Regions from separate parts of the Streptomyces qaidamensis genome, predicted to be linked through region 2. Evidence: riboswitches for the same ligand, from Rfam matches in the RefSeq annotation. Region 2 holds a riboswitch; the other holds the start of a gene.
What was found. A riboswitch is a leader RNA that binds a small molecule or an ion and turns the genes downstream of it on or off. The one in region 2 is predicted to bind glycine.

Region 1 (7,567 bases), 4.7 Mb from region 2:
ATCAGCACGGCCAGTTCGCCGCGGTACTGCTCGATCTTCGCCCGCAGGTCCTCCACGTCGATCTCGCCGTCCCCGGCGGTCTTCACGACGACGACCTTCATGCCCGCCATCACCGCGCTGGCGGCGTTGGTGCCGTGCGCGGACGACGGGATCAGGCACACGGTGCGCTGCTCGTCCCCGTTGGCCCGGTGGTACCCGCGGACGGCGAGCAGTCCGGCCAGCTCGCCCTGGGACCCGGCGTTCGGCTGGAGGGACACCTTGTCGTAGCCGGTGACCTCGGCGAGCCGGTCCTCCAGCTCGTGGATGAGGGTGAGGTAGCCCCCGGCCTGCTCGGCGGGCGCGAAGGGGTGCAGCTGCCCGAACTCGGGCCAGGTGACCGGCTCCATCTCGGTCGTCGCGTTGAGCTTCATGGTGCAGGAGCCCAGCGGGATCATGCCCCGGTCGAGCGCGTAGTCGCGGTCGGCCAACCTGCGCAGGTAGCGCAGCATGGCGGTCTCGGAGCGGTGCTGGTGGAAGACGGGGTGCGTCAGGTAGTCGTCGGTCCGCAGCAGGGTGTCCGGGAGGCTTTCGTCCGTGGCCGCGTCCAGCGCCTCGATGACGCCCTCGACCCCGAAGGCGGCCCACACGGCACGCACCTGGGCCCGCGTCGTGGTCTCGTCGCAGGCGATCGAGACGTGATCGGCGTCGACGAGGCGCAGGTTGACCCCGTTGTCACGGGCTGCGGCCACGGCCTCGGCGGCCCGGCCCTCGACGCGCACGGTCAGGGTGTCGAAGTAGGAGCCGTGCACGACCTCGACCCCGCCGTGCGCGAGCCCGGCGGCGAGGACGGTGGCGTACCGGTGGGTGCGCCGCGCGATGCCCTTCAGGCCCTCCGGACCGTGGTAGACGGCGTACATGCCGGCCATGACGGCGAGCAGCACCTGCGCGGTGCAGATGTTGCTGGTCGCCTTCTCACGGCGGATGTGCTGCTCACGCGTCTGCAACGCCAGCCGGTAGGCCTTGTTCCCGTCGGCGTCCACGGACACGCCGACGAGCCGCCCGGGCAGGCTGCGCGCCATCTTGTCCTGGACCGCCATGTATCCGGCGTGCGGTCCGCCGAAGCCCATGGGCACGCCGAAGCGCTGCGTCGTCCCGACGGCGATGTCCGCCCCGAGCTCGCCGGGCGACTTCAGCAGGGTCAGCGCCAGCAGGTCGGCGGCGACGGTGACGAGCGCCCCGAGTTCGTGCGCCCCGTCGATGACCGGCTTGATGTCCCGCACGGCACCGGAGGCGCCGGGGTACTGGATCAGTACGCCGTTGATCTCGCGCTCGGCGATCTCGGCGGGGATGCCCTCGCTGAGGTCGGCGACGACGACCTCGACTCCGGTCGGTTCGGCGCGGGTCCGGATCACGGCGATGGTCTGCGGAAGCGTGTCCGCGTCGATCAGGAACAGGCCCTTCTTGTTCTTGCCCAGCCGCCGCGACAGCGCCATGGCCTCGGCGGCCGCGGTGCCCTCGTCGAGCAGGGAGGCACCGGAGGTCGGCAGTCCGGTCAGCTCGGCGACCATCGTCTGGAAGTTGAGCAGCGCCTCGAGCCGGCCCTGCGAGATCTCCGGCTGGTACGGCGTGTAGGCCGTGTACCAGGACGGGTTCTCCATGACGTTGCGCATGATGACGGGCGGCGTGAACGTGCCGTAGTAGCCGAGGCCGATCATGGAGCCGAGGACCTCGTTGCGGTCGGCGAGGGAGCGCAGCTCGGCGATCACCTCGGCCTCGCTGCGGGCGCCGGGAAGATCCAGCGCCTCGGCACTCTTGATCACGGCCGGGACCGCGGCGGCCGTGAGCTCGTCCAGCGAGCCGTAGCCGACGTGCGCGAGCATCTTGGCGCAGGCCTCGTGGTCGGGGCCGATGTGGCGCTGCTCGAAGGGGACTGCCTCTTCGAGCTCGGAGAGCGGAATGCGGTGGGCGGTCATTACGGAGGCCTCCTGGTCGACACGACCTGCGAGGGGCACCACGGCACGGGTACCCGGACGGCCTCCCCCTCTGTCATCTCAACCTGAGAGCTTCACCGGATCGCCCGAAGGCCTCCGGCTTTCACCGTCGGTGAGAGCGGAAGCCGTCGACACCCGCCCTGCTTTCCAGAGTGACCTCGTCCGTGCGGTACGTGAGCCTGAGAGATTCCGGGGAGGATTTGCTCCTTCGGCGCCTCCGATGGTGTCCGGAGGACTCTCCCGCACGGGGTCAACAGCCGCTGCCAGCGTACCAGCGAGGTCAACGCACGAACCTTCGAGTGGCCGCATCCCCACTTGTACCGTTTTGTAGTGTTTACGGATGAGGTGCGACCATGTGGAGGGCCCGTGCGAACCGATATCGATCCGCGCAACCTGATCGGCCGCAAGGCGTTCGACCGCAACGGGACCAGGATCGGCACCATCGACGAGGTCTACCTCGACGACGCCACCGGCGAGCCGGAGTGGGCGGCCATACGGACCGGCCTGTTCAGCAGGGACGCTTTCGTCCCTCTGGAGCCCAGTGAACTGATCGAGGGCGCCCTGCACGTGCCCTTCGAACGCGCCCTGATCAAGGACGCCCCCGACTTCGGGGTGGGCCGCCACCTCTCCCCGGACCAGGAGCTGCAGCTCTACCACCACTACGGTCTCGACGTCGCCGCCCCGCCCCCGCTGCCGGACCACGACTTCGGCAAGCTGGCGGGCACCGACGAGACGGCCTGAGCCCCCGCCCCGGGTGCTTCGCTTCCTCCTTCGGGCCCTCGTAACACCAACGGCAGCGGATCCGCCGCCTGCAGATCCGGGTCGTCGACCCGGAAGGTCCGCACGCGCCCAGGCGCCGAGGAGGGCGTCTCGAACCGTACGGTGACCCGCCCCAGACCGCTGCCCTGCACCCATCCGTGCCCGAACTCGGTGTGCCGCACGTCGTGGCCGGCGGGCCACCGCCGCTCGGCGAGCGACGGCTGCACCTCGGCCGGCGCCACGGCGTGCTCCTCGGCCGGGCCCTCCGCGACCGCCCGCTCCCCCGCCGCCTGCGCGAACAGGTCCTCCTGGGTGTAGTCGGCGAGCCCGCTGACGCCCACCCCGAGGAGCCGCACCCCGCCGGTCGTGTCGACCGAGTCCAGCAGTCTGGCCGCCGCCTCGCGGATCACTGCGGGATCGTCCGTGGGCCCGCGCAGCGTCTCGGAGCGGGTGAGCGTCGAGAAGTCGTACCGCCGCACCTTCAGCACGATCGTCCGCCCGGACAGCCCTGCCCCGCGCAGCCGCCGCACGCACCGCTCGGCGAGCCGCTGCACCTCCAGCCCGACCCGCATCCGGTCGTGGATGTCGACGTCGTAGGTGTCCTCGACCGACACCGACTTCGCCTCGCGCTCCGCCACGACGGGCCTGTCGTCGCGCGCCAGCGCCATGGCGTACAGCCCGTGCCCGTGCGCCTTCCCCAGCAGCCGGACCAGTTCGTCCTCGCCCGCCTCGACGATCTCCTCGACCGTGGTGATCCCGGCCCGCCTCAGATGGTCACCCGTGGCCGGCCCCACCCCCGGCAGCGTCCGCACCGACATCGGCCCGAGCATGGCCCGCTCCGTCCCCGGCTCGATCACCACCAGCCCGTCGGGCTTGGCCTCCTCCGAGGCGATCTTCGCGAGCATCTTGGAGGCGGCGAGGCCCACCGACCCGGTGAGCCCCGTGACGGCGCGTATGTCCGCGCGCAGCTTCACCCCGGCCAGCCGCGCCGACCGCTCGTCCCAGGCCACGTCGCCGGCCTCCAGGTCCACGAACGCCTCGTCCAGGCTCAGCGGCTCCACCAGCGGCGACAGCGCCCGCAGCAGCTCCATCACCCGCTCGCTGATCGACCGGTAGAAATCGAAGCGCGGAACGAGATACGCGGCGTTCGGCGCGAGCCGCCGGGCCTGCCCCATGGGCATCGCCGAATGCACCCCGAAGACCCGCGCCTCGTACGACGCGGTCGCCACAACGCCCCGGGGCCCGAGCCCTCCCACCACCACGGCCTTACCGCGCAGACTCGGCTTGGACGCCTGCTCCACCGAGGCGAAGAAGGCATCCATGTCGAGATGCAGGATCGTGGGCGCGGTTCTCACACTCCGATGCTGCCCCATGCCACTGACAACGCCCCGCGCGACCGCCCTGCACGCCCCACGGGAAACCGCTTACGCTCCGGTGCGGAAACGTCCCGCCTCCTGCGTTCGCGTGCGGTCCTGCGCTGCCGGAGGGCTCAGACGGCCCGGTTCCGCCGACGCGCCAGCTCGTCCGCAGGATTGGGGCCGACCAGGGTCTCGCCGGTGTCGATCCGCTCGCCGTGCAGCTGAGACAGCGCGCTCTCGACGTCCCGCCACACCACACCCACGGCGATCCCGAACACACCCTGGCCACCTTGGAGCAGGGCATGGACCTCGTCGGGCGAGGTGCACTCGTAGACCGTCGCGCCGTCGCTCATCAGCGTCATGCGCTCCAGATCACTGAAACCGCGTTCCCGGAGGTGGTGGACGGCCGTACGGATGTTCTGCAGCGACACCCCGGTGTCGAGGAACCGCTTGACGATCTTCAGGACGACCACGTCCCGGAAGCTGTACAGCCGCTGCGTCCCGGACCCGTAGGCGGGCCGCACACTCGGCTCGACGAGCCCCGTGCGGGCCCAGTAGTCCAACTGCCGGTAGGTGATACCGGCGGCCGCACAGGCCGTGGGGCCGCGATAGCCGATCTGCTCGGACGCCATGGACGTCGTCCCTCCGCTGCTCGGCACCGCTGTCGGTCGCTGCGGAGCGTGCTCGGCCGCGCCTCCGGGCTGGGGGCATCCCCCGCCCGGGAGGGGCCGGGAGCCGGGGGGAGGGTACGGACCGCTCGCCCTGAGACTGCGCTCGGGGCCGCCCCCAGCCGTACCGTCGCCGCTGCTTCTCACGCCGACCTCCGTCCTTGACCTGCCTTCTCGACGGTAGGCAGTCACCAGGGGTGCGTCAACGATCGCCACACTCGCCACGCCGAGTGATAATCACCCTGAGAGTGGTTTCCCGTGCCCCACCGCGGGGAAAGGCTAGCCGAATGTGTCCGGCGCGAGCCGTGTGACGCTCTCACTCGCCACCGGCACATGCGGGCATTTTGACCCGTCACACATACGGCGGGCGGCCCTACCACGGACCACGTCGTCCGCCGGGCCGCCCACACGCCTTCTCAGGCCGCTGCCCCTGCCGAGGCACTCACTGGCTGCTGCTGCCGAAGTCCTCCGGGGAGATCTGGTCGAGGAACTCGCGGAACTTCTCCACCTCGTCCTCCTGCTCGTCCGGAATCGCGATGCCGGCGTCGTCGAGCACCGTGTCACTGCCGTAGATCGGCGTCCCGGTGCGCAGCGCGAGTGCTATGGCGTCGGACGGGCGGGCGCTCACCTCGACGCCGCTCGCGAAGACCAGCTCCGCGTAGAAGACGCCCTCACGCAGGTCCGTGATGCGCACTTCCGTGAGCTCCTGGCCGACGGCTTCCAGCACGTCCTTGAACAGGTCGTGAGTCAGCGGCCGCGCGGGAGCCATGCCCTGCTGGGCGAAGGCGATCGCGGTCGCCTCCCCCGGCCCGATCCAGATGGGGAGGTAACGGTCGCCTCCCACTTCACGCAGCAGCACGATCGGTTGGTTGGAGGGCATTTCGACCCGGACACCTACGACATCGAGCTCGTTCACACAGCAACCCTAGGCCGTGCTCGGGACGTTTGGGTAGTCGGGCCGGTATCGGGCGCCTGATCCGGCTCCCTGCGCGCGACCTCCTCAGGGCAGCCGCACGCCGAGGGCCGTCCGCACCAGCGCGGCGTGCAGCTTCACCGTGAGCCCCGCCAGCTCCTTGGTGCGGGCCTCGGCATGAGCCCTGGTCTGCGGGTTGCGGTGCCGCCTCAACGGGGCCACCACCTGGTCCACGAGCCCGGCCTCACGGTCCGCGGCTGCCTTCATGGCCCGCAGGTGCCGCGGCTCGATCCCGAACCGTCCGAGCTCGATGACGAGGAGGGCGACGGTGACCGCCTCGGCGTCATAGGCCCCGTCCTCCAGTGGGGTGAGGAGACCGTAGGACTCCCACTCCTTGAGCTCCTGCTCGTCGACACCCGCGGCGGAGAGCAGCTCCTCACGCCCGATCCTGGCCGCTGTGGGCCCCTCGGGCGGCTCGGCAGCGGATTCTCCGTCCCGCTGACGGCCCACGGCCGGCAGCGGTACGGCCTCACCGCGCTCCATGGCCGACAGGTGCTCCCGGATCACCTTCAGGGGCAGATAGTGATCCCGCTGCATCCTCAGGACGTGACCGAGGCGCTCGACGTCATGGGCGCTGAACTTGCGGTACCCCGACGGGGTCCGCTGCGGCTCGATGAGCCCTTCCGACTCCAGGAAGCGGATCTTGGAGATGGTCACTTCGGGGAACTCGTCGCGCAGCGCGTTCAGCACCGCGCCGATGCTCATCAGCCCACTGTCCGTGGCGGCGGCGCCGTGCCCGGCACCGCCGCTCGGTTTTTGCAGCATGGACCTTCCCTGACGGATGGACCCTCGCTGGGGTCTGCCGGGACGGAGCCCGGTCAGTAGCCCCGCTGGCTAGCGTAGAAGACCAGCCGGTACTTGCCGATCTGCACCTCGTCGCCGTTGTTCAGAGCGACCTGGTCGATCCGCTCGCGGTTCACGTACGTGCCGTTCAGGCTGCCCACGTCGGCCACCGTGAACGAACCGTCCTGACCGCGGCGGAACTCCACGTGGCGTCGGGACACCGTCACGTCGTCCAGGAAGATGTCGCTCTGCGGATGCCGGCCCGCCGTGGTCAGATCGCCGTCCAGCAGGAAGCGGCTGCCCGAATTCGGGCCGCGGCGCACCACCAGGAGCGCCGAACCCAGGGGCAGTGCCTCGACGGCGGCCTGAGCCTCCGGGGACAGGGTCGGCATCGGCGTCTGGCCGGTGGTCTCGCTGTCGTAGGCCTCGAGACCGGAGATGGAGATCGTGGAGGTCGTCTCGGACGGACGCTCCGGCGTCGCCCCCGCCCGCAGCGGCGCACCGCAGTTGGAGCAGAAACGGCTGTTCTCCGCGTTGCGGTTACCGCACCTCGTACACACCAGGGCCGACATCGGATCCTCCTGCCGCGGCTGCCCACCGGGGGCGTTGGACGCATACGGGTCGGAAAACCCTCCACCCGCACTTGAGGTTGACGGTTGCCCGAAACCTATGCCGCCGGGCTGCGCAGGGTCAACCGACGGCGCGCCCTGACCACCGGAAACATCGCCGCCCGGGCCGCCGACCTGGTCCCGGAACAGCGGCCGCTGGCCCTCCGCGTCAGGCTGTGCGCGATGGCGGGCGGTCGCATTGTCGCTGCCCTCTCGCGCGCTCTTGCCGAACAACTTCGCAAACAACTTCACGGGCGATTCCCCTTGACCGAAACAGACCCGCCCGTGGGGCAGGACGAACCCTGACTGAACACTCTGGCCGACCCGGACATCCTGACAACGTCCGTCTGCACCAGACAGTTTCCACCACGCACCGCCCATTCGGTGCGCCGACCCCCCGCAACCTCATGCCCTCGCCCGACGCCGCCCATGCACCCCCGGTTCACTG
Region 2 (7,567 bases):
CGAGCAGGAAGCGGACCACACCCTCCTCGTCGGCGCCCGGCACGAAGTTCATGTAGTAGTGCAAAACCGCCGGGATGATGCCGGCCGCGCCGTTCGTGGGGGCGGTGACGACCCGGCCGCCGGCGGCGTTCTCCTCGTTGACCGCCATGGCGTAGAGGGTGATCCACTCCATGGCGAGGGCCAGCGGGTCGCCCTCGGAGCGCAGCTTGCGCGCGGTGTTCGCGGCCCGGCGGCGCACCTTGAGACCGCCCGGCAGGATGCCTTCCTGGGACAGTCCGCGCGCCACGCAGTCCCGCATCACCTGCCAGATCTCCAGCAGGCCTTCGCGGATCTCCTCCTCGGTGCGCCAGGCCCGCTCGTTCTCCAGCATCAGCGCGGAGATCGACAGGCCCGTCTCCTCGGTCAGGCGCAGCAGCTCGTCGCCGGTGCGGAAGGGGTACTTCAGCACGGTGTCGTCGAGTTTGATGCGGTCCGCCCCGACCGCGTCCTCGTCGACCACGAAACCGCCGCCGACCGAGTAGTACGTCTTCGTCAGCAGCTCCGCCCCGGAGGCGTCGTACGCCCGGAGCGTCATGCCGTTCGCGTGGTACGGCAGGGTCTTGCGGCGGTGCAGGACCATGTCGTCGTCGAAGGAGAACGCGATCTCGTGCTCGCTGAGCAGGTTGAGCCGGCCGCCGGTCCTGATCGCCTCCACCCGGTCGTCGGCGCTCGTGACGTCCACCGTGCGGGGCGAGTCGCCCTCCAGGCCGAGCAGCACCGCCTTGGGCGTGCCGTGGCCGTGGCCGGTCGCGCCGAGCGAGCCGTACAGCTCCGCGCGGACCGAGGCGACGGACCGCAGGAGATCCTCGTTGCGCAGCCGCCGGACGAACAGGCCGGCCGCCCGCATCGGGCCGACGGTGTGGGAGCTGGACGGGCCGATGCCGATCGAGAACAGGTCGAAGACCGAGATGGCCACGGGGAACTCCTGACTACGGGGTGGTGCAGAGGGGGCGGGTGCCGCGACCGCTTGTGGCGGGCGCGGCACCCGAAAGGTTTCTTCGTTACTTGTTCAGACCCGGGTACAGCGGGTGCTTGTCGGCCAGGGCCTTCACCCGGGCCTTGAGGGCCTGCGCGTCGTACGTCGGCTTCAGCGCCTCGGCGATGACGTCCGCGACCTCCGCGAAGTCCTCGGTGCCGAAGCCCCGGGTCGCCAGGGCCGGTGTGCCGATCCGCAGACCGGACGTCACCATCGGCGGACGCGGGTCGTTCGGGATCGCGTTCCGGTTGACGGTGATGCCCACCTCGTGGAGGCGGTCCTCGGCCTGCTGGCCGTCCAGCTCCGAGTGGCGCAGGTCGACCAGGACCAGGTGCACGTCCGTGCCGCCGGACAGGACGTCCACGCCCACGGCCCGGACGTCGTCCTTCACCAGACGCTCGGCCAGGATGCGGGCACCGTCCAGCGTACGGCGCTGGCGCTCCTTGAAGTCCTCCGAGGCGGCGACCTTGAAGGCGACCGCCTTGGCGGCGATCACGTGCTCCAGCGGGCCGCCCTGCTGACCGGGGAAGACAGCGGAGTTGATCTTCTTGGCCAGGTCGGCCGTGGAGAGGATCACACCGCCGCGCGGGCCGCCGAGGGTCTTGTGGGTCGTGGTGGTGACCACGTGCGCGTGCGGCACCGGGTTCGGGTGCAGCCCGGCCGCCACGAGCCCCGCGAAGTGGGCCATGTCGACCATCAGGTACGCGCCGACCTCGTCCGCGATCCGGCGGAACTCCGCGAAGTCCAGCTGCCGCGGGTACGCCGACCAGCCGGCGACGATCAGCTTCGGCCGGGACTCCTTCGCCAGCCGCTCGACCTCGGCCATGTCGACCCGGCCGTCCTCGCCCACGTGGTAGGCGACGACGTCGTAGAGCTTGCCGGAGAAGTTGATCTTCATGCCGTGGGTCAGGTGCCCGCCGTGCGCGAGGTTCAGGCCCATGATGGTGTCGCCCGGCTTGAGCAGCGCGAACATCGCGGCCGCGTTGGCCTGGGCGCCCGAGTGCGGCTGGACGTTGGCGTGCTCGGCGCCGAACAGCTCCTTGATGCGGTCGATCGCGATCTGCTCGACCACGTCGACGTGCTCGCAGCCGCCGTAGTAGCGGCGGCCCGGGTAGCCCTCGGCGTACTTGTTGGTGAGGACCGAGCCCTGCGCCTCCATGACCGCGACCGGCGCGAAGTTCTCCGAGGCGATCATCTCGAGCGTGGACTGCTGACGGTGCAGCTCGGCGTCGACCGCGGCGGCGACCGCGGGGTCGAGCTCGTGCAGGGGTGTGTTCAGGACGGACATACGGCTACGACTCCTCAGCCCGCGGAGAACGCGGTGTACTCGTCGGCGGAGAGCAGGTCGGCCGGCTCGTCCGTGATCCGCACCTTGAACAGCCAGCCGCCCTCGAAGGGGGCCGAGTTCACCAGCGACGGGTCGTTCACGACGTCCTCGTTGACCTCGGTGACCTCACCGGAGACGGGGGAGTACAGGTCGGACACCGACTTGGTCGACTCCAGCTCGCCGCAGGTCTCGCCGGCGGACACCGAGTCACCGACCTCGGGAAGCTGGACGAACACGACATCGCCGAGCGCGTTGGCCGCGTGCTCCGTGATGCCGACCGTCGAGACGCCGTCCTCGGCGGCCGACAGCCACTCGTGCTCCTTGCTGTAGCGCAGCTCATTGGGGTTGCTCATGGCCTGGATTCTCCTGTACGCGCGGGAGTGCTGTGGAAGGGGGACTACTGGTGAGCTGGGACGACGGGCTCGGGGGCGCTGTCGCGGCCCTCCGGCCAGTGTCTACTTCTGACGCCTGTAGAACGGCAGCGCCACGACCTCGTACGGCTCGTGACTGCCCCGGATGTCCACGCCCACGCCGGCCGAGCCGGGCGCGGCGTGTGCGGCGTCGACGTACGCCATCGCGATCGGCTTGCCGAGAGTGGGGGAGGGGGCGCCGGAGGTGACCTCGCCGACCACCTCGCCGCCGGCGACGACCGCGTACCCGGCGCGCGGCACCCGGCGGCCCTCGGCGACGAGCCCGACCAGCACGCGCGGCGGGTTCTGCTCGGCGCGGGCGGCGGCTTCGCGCAGGGCCTCGCGCCCCACGAAGTCGCCCTCCTTCTCGAACTTCACCACCCGGCCCAGCCCGGCGTCGAAGGGCGTGAGGGAGGTCGACAGCTCGTGCCCGTACAGCGGCATGCCCGCCTCCAGGCGCAGCGTGTCGCGGCAGGACAGCCCGCAGGGGACCAGGCCGACGCCCTCGCCGGCCTTGGTCAGGGCCTGCCACAACTCGACCGCGTGCTCGGGCTTCACGAACAGCTCGAAGCCGTCCTCGCCGGTGTAACCGGTCCGGGCGATCAGGGCCGGGACGCCGGCGACCGTGCCGGGCAGCCCGGCGTAGTACTTCAGGCCGTCGAGGTCGGCGTCGGTCAGGGACTTCAGGATCCCGGGCGACTGCGGCCCCTGGACGGCCAGCAGCGCGTAGGCGTCCCGGTCGTCCCGCACCTCGGCGTCGAATCCGGCGGCGCGCTCGGTCAGCGCGTCCAGGACGACCTGGGCGTTGGAGGCGTTGGCGACGACCATGTATTCGGAAGAAGCGGCCTCGGTCTCGCCGAGGCGGTAGACGATCAGGTCGTCCAGGATGCCGCCGTCGGCCCGGCAGATCATGGTGTAGCGGGCGCGGCCCGGCTTCACACCGCCGATGTTGCCCACCAGGGCGAAGTCGAGGAGGGCGCCGGCCTGCGGGCCGGTGACGGTGATCTCGCCCATGTGGGAGAGGTCGAAGAGGCCGGCCTTCGTGCGCACGGCGATGTGCTCGTCGCGCTCGGAGCCGTAGCGCAGGGGCATGTCCCAGCCGGCGAAGTCGGTCATCGTCGCGCCGAGCGAACGATGCAGGGCATCGAGCGCGGTGTGACGGAGTTCTCCTGTACTGCTCACGGGCGGTCGTCTCCAAGGGGCGATGGGGGCACCTCCCACGCGAGCGGAGCCGAGCGTGGGGGAGGGCGAGGGCGTTCCTCCCCATCTGTCATCGGAACCTGAGAGGTTCGCCATGACCGCACGGGTCCATGGCTTGCACCTTGGGTGGAGCCGCGTCCCCGTCCAGGACAGGGGGCGACCCGCTTTTCAGATGTGCCTCGCCCGCGCGGTAACGGGGCCTGAGAGATTCAAGGGAGGGACTTGCTCCTTCGGCGCCCCAGCGTTTGCGGTGCTGGGGACTCTCCCGCGCGGATTCGAACGGCCGGTATGCAGTTGGCGCGCACATCATTGCACGCATCCTTCCGGCGCGGCAGGGGGACCTTTCCCAGGAGTGCACGAGTCCCGCCCGCCGGACACGGCGACCTGTAGCAGCCCTGTTGCAGGACGAGAACGTAAATGAGAGGCCTGCGGCATTACCTTCTCTTTACACTCGGCGGGGATGGGACTCCGTACCTGGCCCCAGGGGAGGACAATCACGGTGAACAGGACCACCGCGTACGCGACGACGGGCATCGCGCTGCCCGAGCAGCCGGCCACTCCGGCCCGGGCGGTCCGCGCCCCGGCGCCGGTGCCGGTCGTCCGTGATCTGCGCGACCGCGCCGGCCGCAGCCCGCACGCGCTGCTCTTCGGCCCCCGCGACCTCGTCGTGGTCACGGGCCTGCCCGGCAGCGGCAAGTCCACGCTGATGCGGCGCAGCGTGCCGGGCCGGCGCATCGACTCCCAGGACACCCGTGACCGCTGGGCCCGCCGCATGCCGCGCGCCCTGCCGTACGCGCTCTACCGCCCGCTCGTCCGCCTCGCCCACTACGCCGGGCTGCGCCGCGCCCTGCGCACCGGCGAGGGCGTCGTCGTGCACGACTGCGGCACCCAGGCCTGGGTCCGCCGCTGGCTCGCCCGCGAGGCCCGCCGCCGGGGCGGCACGCTCCACCTGCTCCTGCTCGACGTCACCCCCGAGCAGGCCCTGGCCGGCCAGCGCGACCGGGGCCGCGGCGTCTCGCGCTACGCGTTCCTGCGCCACCGCGCGGCCAGTACCCGACTCCTGCGCGCGGTCGAACGCGGCGCCCTCCCCTCCGGCTGCGGCTCGGCCGTCCTCGCCGACCGCGACGCGGCGAACACGCTCCAGAGAATCGGCTTCACGGGCTGAGCCGCCTTCGCCGTCCACAGGCCGGCCACGGTCATGCCCAGCGACATGCGTCAGCCGTTAGCCTTTGAGCCACAGCAGTGGTTCCAGGCAGGCGGTAGGCAGATGGACATCCCGGCGGGCTTCTCCGCGGACTTCCCGGCGCAGACGCAGACCCACCCGCACGGCGGTTGGCCCGGCAACGAGCTGGAGGAGGTGCTCTCGGCCTCCCTCGGCGCCGGACCCGCGGCCGGCGGGCGGATCGTCGAGGTGCTCGGCCGGAGCTTCGTGTGGATTCCGCTGCCCAGCGGCGGCGGCCCGCACAGCGGCCCCCTCGACCTGCCCGGCATCGAGATGGACGGCCAGGCGTTCGTGCCGGTGTTCAGCTCCGAGGAGCAGTTCCGGCAGGTCGTCGGCTCCCACATGTCGTACACCATCGCGCCCGCCGTGGAGTTCGCCCGCGGCCTGCCCCCGCACGCCGGCATCGCCGTCAACCCGGGTGGCGTGGTCGGTATCCCGCTCCCGCCGCCCGCGGTGGCCGAGCTGTGCCGGGCCGGCCGGACCCCGCTGGACGGCCCGGCGAGCGGCGGCCGGGTCCGCCTCTTCGAGCCGGACTGGCAGGAGGACCCGGTGGACTTCCTCGCCGCCGCCTCCGCGGAGTTCGAGGCGACCGGAGTCGTCGCCTCGGCCCGCCGCTGCCTCGCGGCCATCGAAACCGCCGACCCGGTGATGTTCGTCGGCGTCGAACTCTCCCAGTGGGAAGGTGACCTGCGCGCCCTCCCCCTGGACGCCCTCACCCGTGCCGTCAGCGCCGTCCCGGCCCCCTGGCCGGTCAACCTCGTCCTCCTGGACGTGGCCGAGGACCCGGTGGGCGCCTGGATGCGGGACCGGGTCCGGCCCTTCTACCAGCGGTAGGGCAGCCCGCTCAGGGGCGCGAGGAACGGCGCGATCAACCACACACGACCCGCACCCGCCCGACGGCGTCAAACCCCGGGCTCCCCTGCGGGCTTAAGCTAGGGCACCGTCGAGGCGTTGTACGAAGGGGCGGTAAAGGTGAGCGCGAGCGGCACGGCCGCGGCCGGACAGGTCGAGCACATGCTGCGCCAGGTCACGCCCGGGCGTTACGACGCCTACGAGGCTCTCCTGCGCGCGCTCGCGACCCCGCACACCGGCCAGATCTGGATGCTCCTGTGGCACGGCCAGGCCGGCTCCCCGGACGCCCAGTACGGAAACATGGACGTCGACGGCTTTGGCTACGCCCCCTGCGTGACCTCCGCCCAGGAGCTCTCCGCCAGTGGCTGGAACCGCTCCTACGAGGTGGTCGACGGCGTCGACGTCGCCCGTGCGCTCTACCCCGACCACTACGGCCTCTGGCTCAACCCGCACGCCCCCGGCGGCGGCGTCGGCATCCCCTGGCTCGACCTGCGCCGAATCGCCACCGGCCTGGACCGCCAGCCCGCTGGCCCCCTGCGGCTGTCCGAACCCGCCATCGAGATCCCGCAGTTCTACGCCCTGCTCGCGCAGAACGCCCATCGCACCCCGGCGGTCCGCTCGCTGCGCCGCGCCTGGGTGCAGCCCGCGCTCGGGGCGCCGTACCTCGCCATCGGACTGGATGTGTACGACACTTCGCCGCCGGCCGTGGACTCCGTGCGCGCGATGATGCAGCAGTCCCTCGGCGCCGTGCCGGACGGGCTCCCCGTGTCGACCGTCGCCATGTCCGACGAGCACGACCCGGTCGCCATGTGGCTGCGCGCGACGGCGCGACCCTTCTACGACCGCGAGGCCCACGCCACCGCACCCGTCCAGGCCCCGGCCTCCGGCTACGGATACCCGCCGGCCCAAGGCCGGTACTGACCGGCCGGAAGCCACCCTCCGCGGCCTCTCCCGCACCACCCTCCGAACGTGACGGTCATTCAGCTCTGCGCGCGTAGATCGGGGCAGGTTGATCGCCTATGTCCTAAAATGCCCTTGTCCTCGCGCGTCCGACCCGTGTTACCCGCTGTCCGGATAACGGAACTCCCCAGACAGCATCACGTTTACGCATCCTTTCACCGCCAAGTCTGGCAACTGATCGCCAAAGCGTTGAAGACTCCCGGCAAGACACGGGCCGGGTCGGTCTCGTGTACGAGACAAACAAAACCGCTACAGCGGCAGCCAGGGGCTCGGCGATCGCCGGCCCGAGAGGGGTCAATCGCACCGTGACCGCACCGATCGAGACCACCGGGGCGGAAGCCGGAGCACAGCCCGAGGCCGTGCTCTCCGGGGTCAAGAAGAGCCAGATCGAAGGGCGTTCGCTCAGCCAGATCGCCTGGATGCGCTTCAAGCGGGACAAGGTGGCGATGGCGGGAGGCGTCGTCGTCATCCTGCTCGTGCTGATGGCGGTGTTCTCCAAGCCGATCCAGTGGATCTTCAACCTCGATCCCAACGAGTTCAACCAGGACCTCATCGACCCCGCGTTGCTCGCGCCCAAGGGC

Region 1: it holds a riboswitch for glycine, as region 2 does, so the genes downstream of both, gcvP (aminomethyl-transferring glycine dehydrogenase) here and gcvT (glycine cleavage system aminomethyltransferase GcvT) in region 2, are expected to answer to the same signal.

The regions. Positions count from the first base shown of each region.
Region 1 is NZ_CP015098.1:1,565,419-1,572,985, forward strand. Features, by position in the region: gene gcvP (aminomethyl-transferring glycine dehydrogenase) at 1-1,952, opposite strand, end outside; glycine riboswitch at 2,128-2,223, opposite strand; gene A4E84_RS06750 (PRC-barrel domain-containing protein) at 2,337-2,711, shown strand; gene A4E84_RS06755 (DNA polymerase IV) at 2,630-4,084, opposite strand; gene A4E84_RS06760 (MerR family transcriptional regulator) at 4,219-4,902, opposite strand; gene A4E84_RS06765 (bifunctional nuclease family protein) at 5,198-5,671, opposite strand; gene ftsR (transcriptional regulator FtsR) at 5,756-6,493, opposite strand; gene A4E84_RS40425 (FHA domain-containing protein) at 6,547-7,500, opposite strand; gene A4E84_RS06780 (DUF881 domain-containing protein) at 7,562-7,567, opposite strand, start outside.
Region 2 is NZ_CP015098.1:6,268,868-6,276,434, forward strand. Features, by position in the region: gene A4E84_RS27965 (L-serine ammonia-lyase) at 1-955, opposite strand, end outside; gene glyA (serine hydroxymethyltransferase) at 1,041-2,303, opposite strand; gene gcvH (glycine cleavage system protein GcvH) at 2,318-2,695, opposite strand; gene gcvT (glycine cleavage system aminomethyltransferase GcvT) at 2,798-3,934, opposite strand; glycine riboswitch at 4,010-4,130, opposite strand; glycine riboswitch at 4,131-4,230, opposite strand; gene A4E84_RS27985 (AAA family ATPase) at 4,452-5,117, shown strand; gene A4E84_RS27990 (enhanced serine sensitivity protein SseB) at 5,220-6,008, shown strand; gene A4E84_RS27995 (enhanced serine sensitivity protein SseB C-terminal domain-containing protein) at 6,147-6,947, shown strand; gene A4E84_RS28000 (ABC transporter permease) at 7,292-7,567, shown strand, end outside.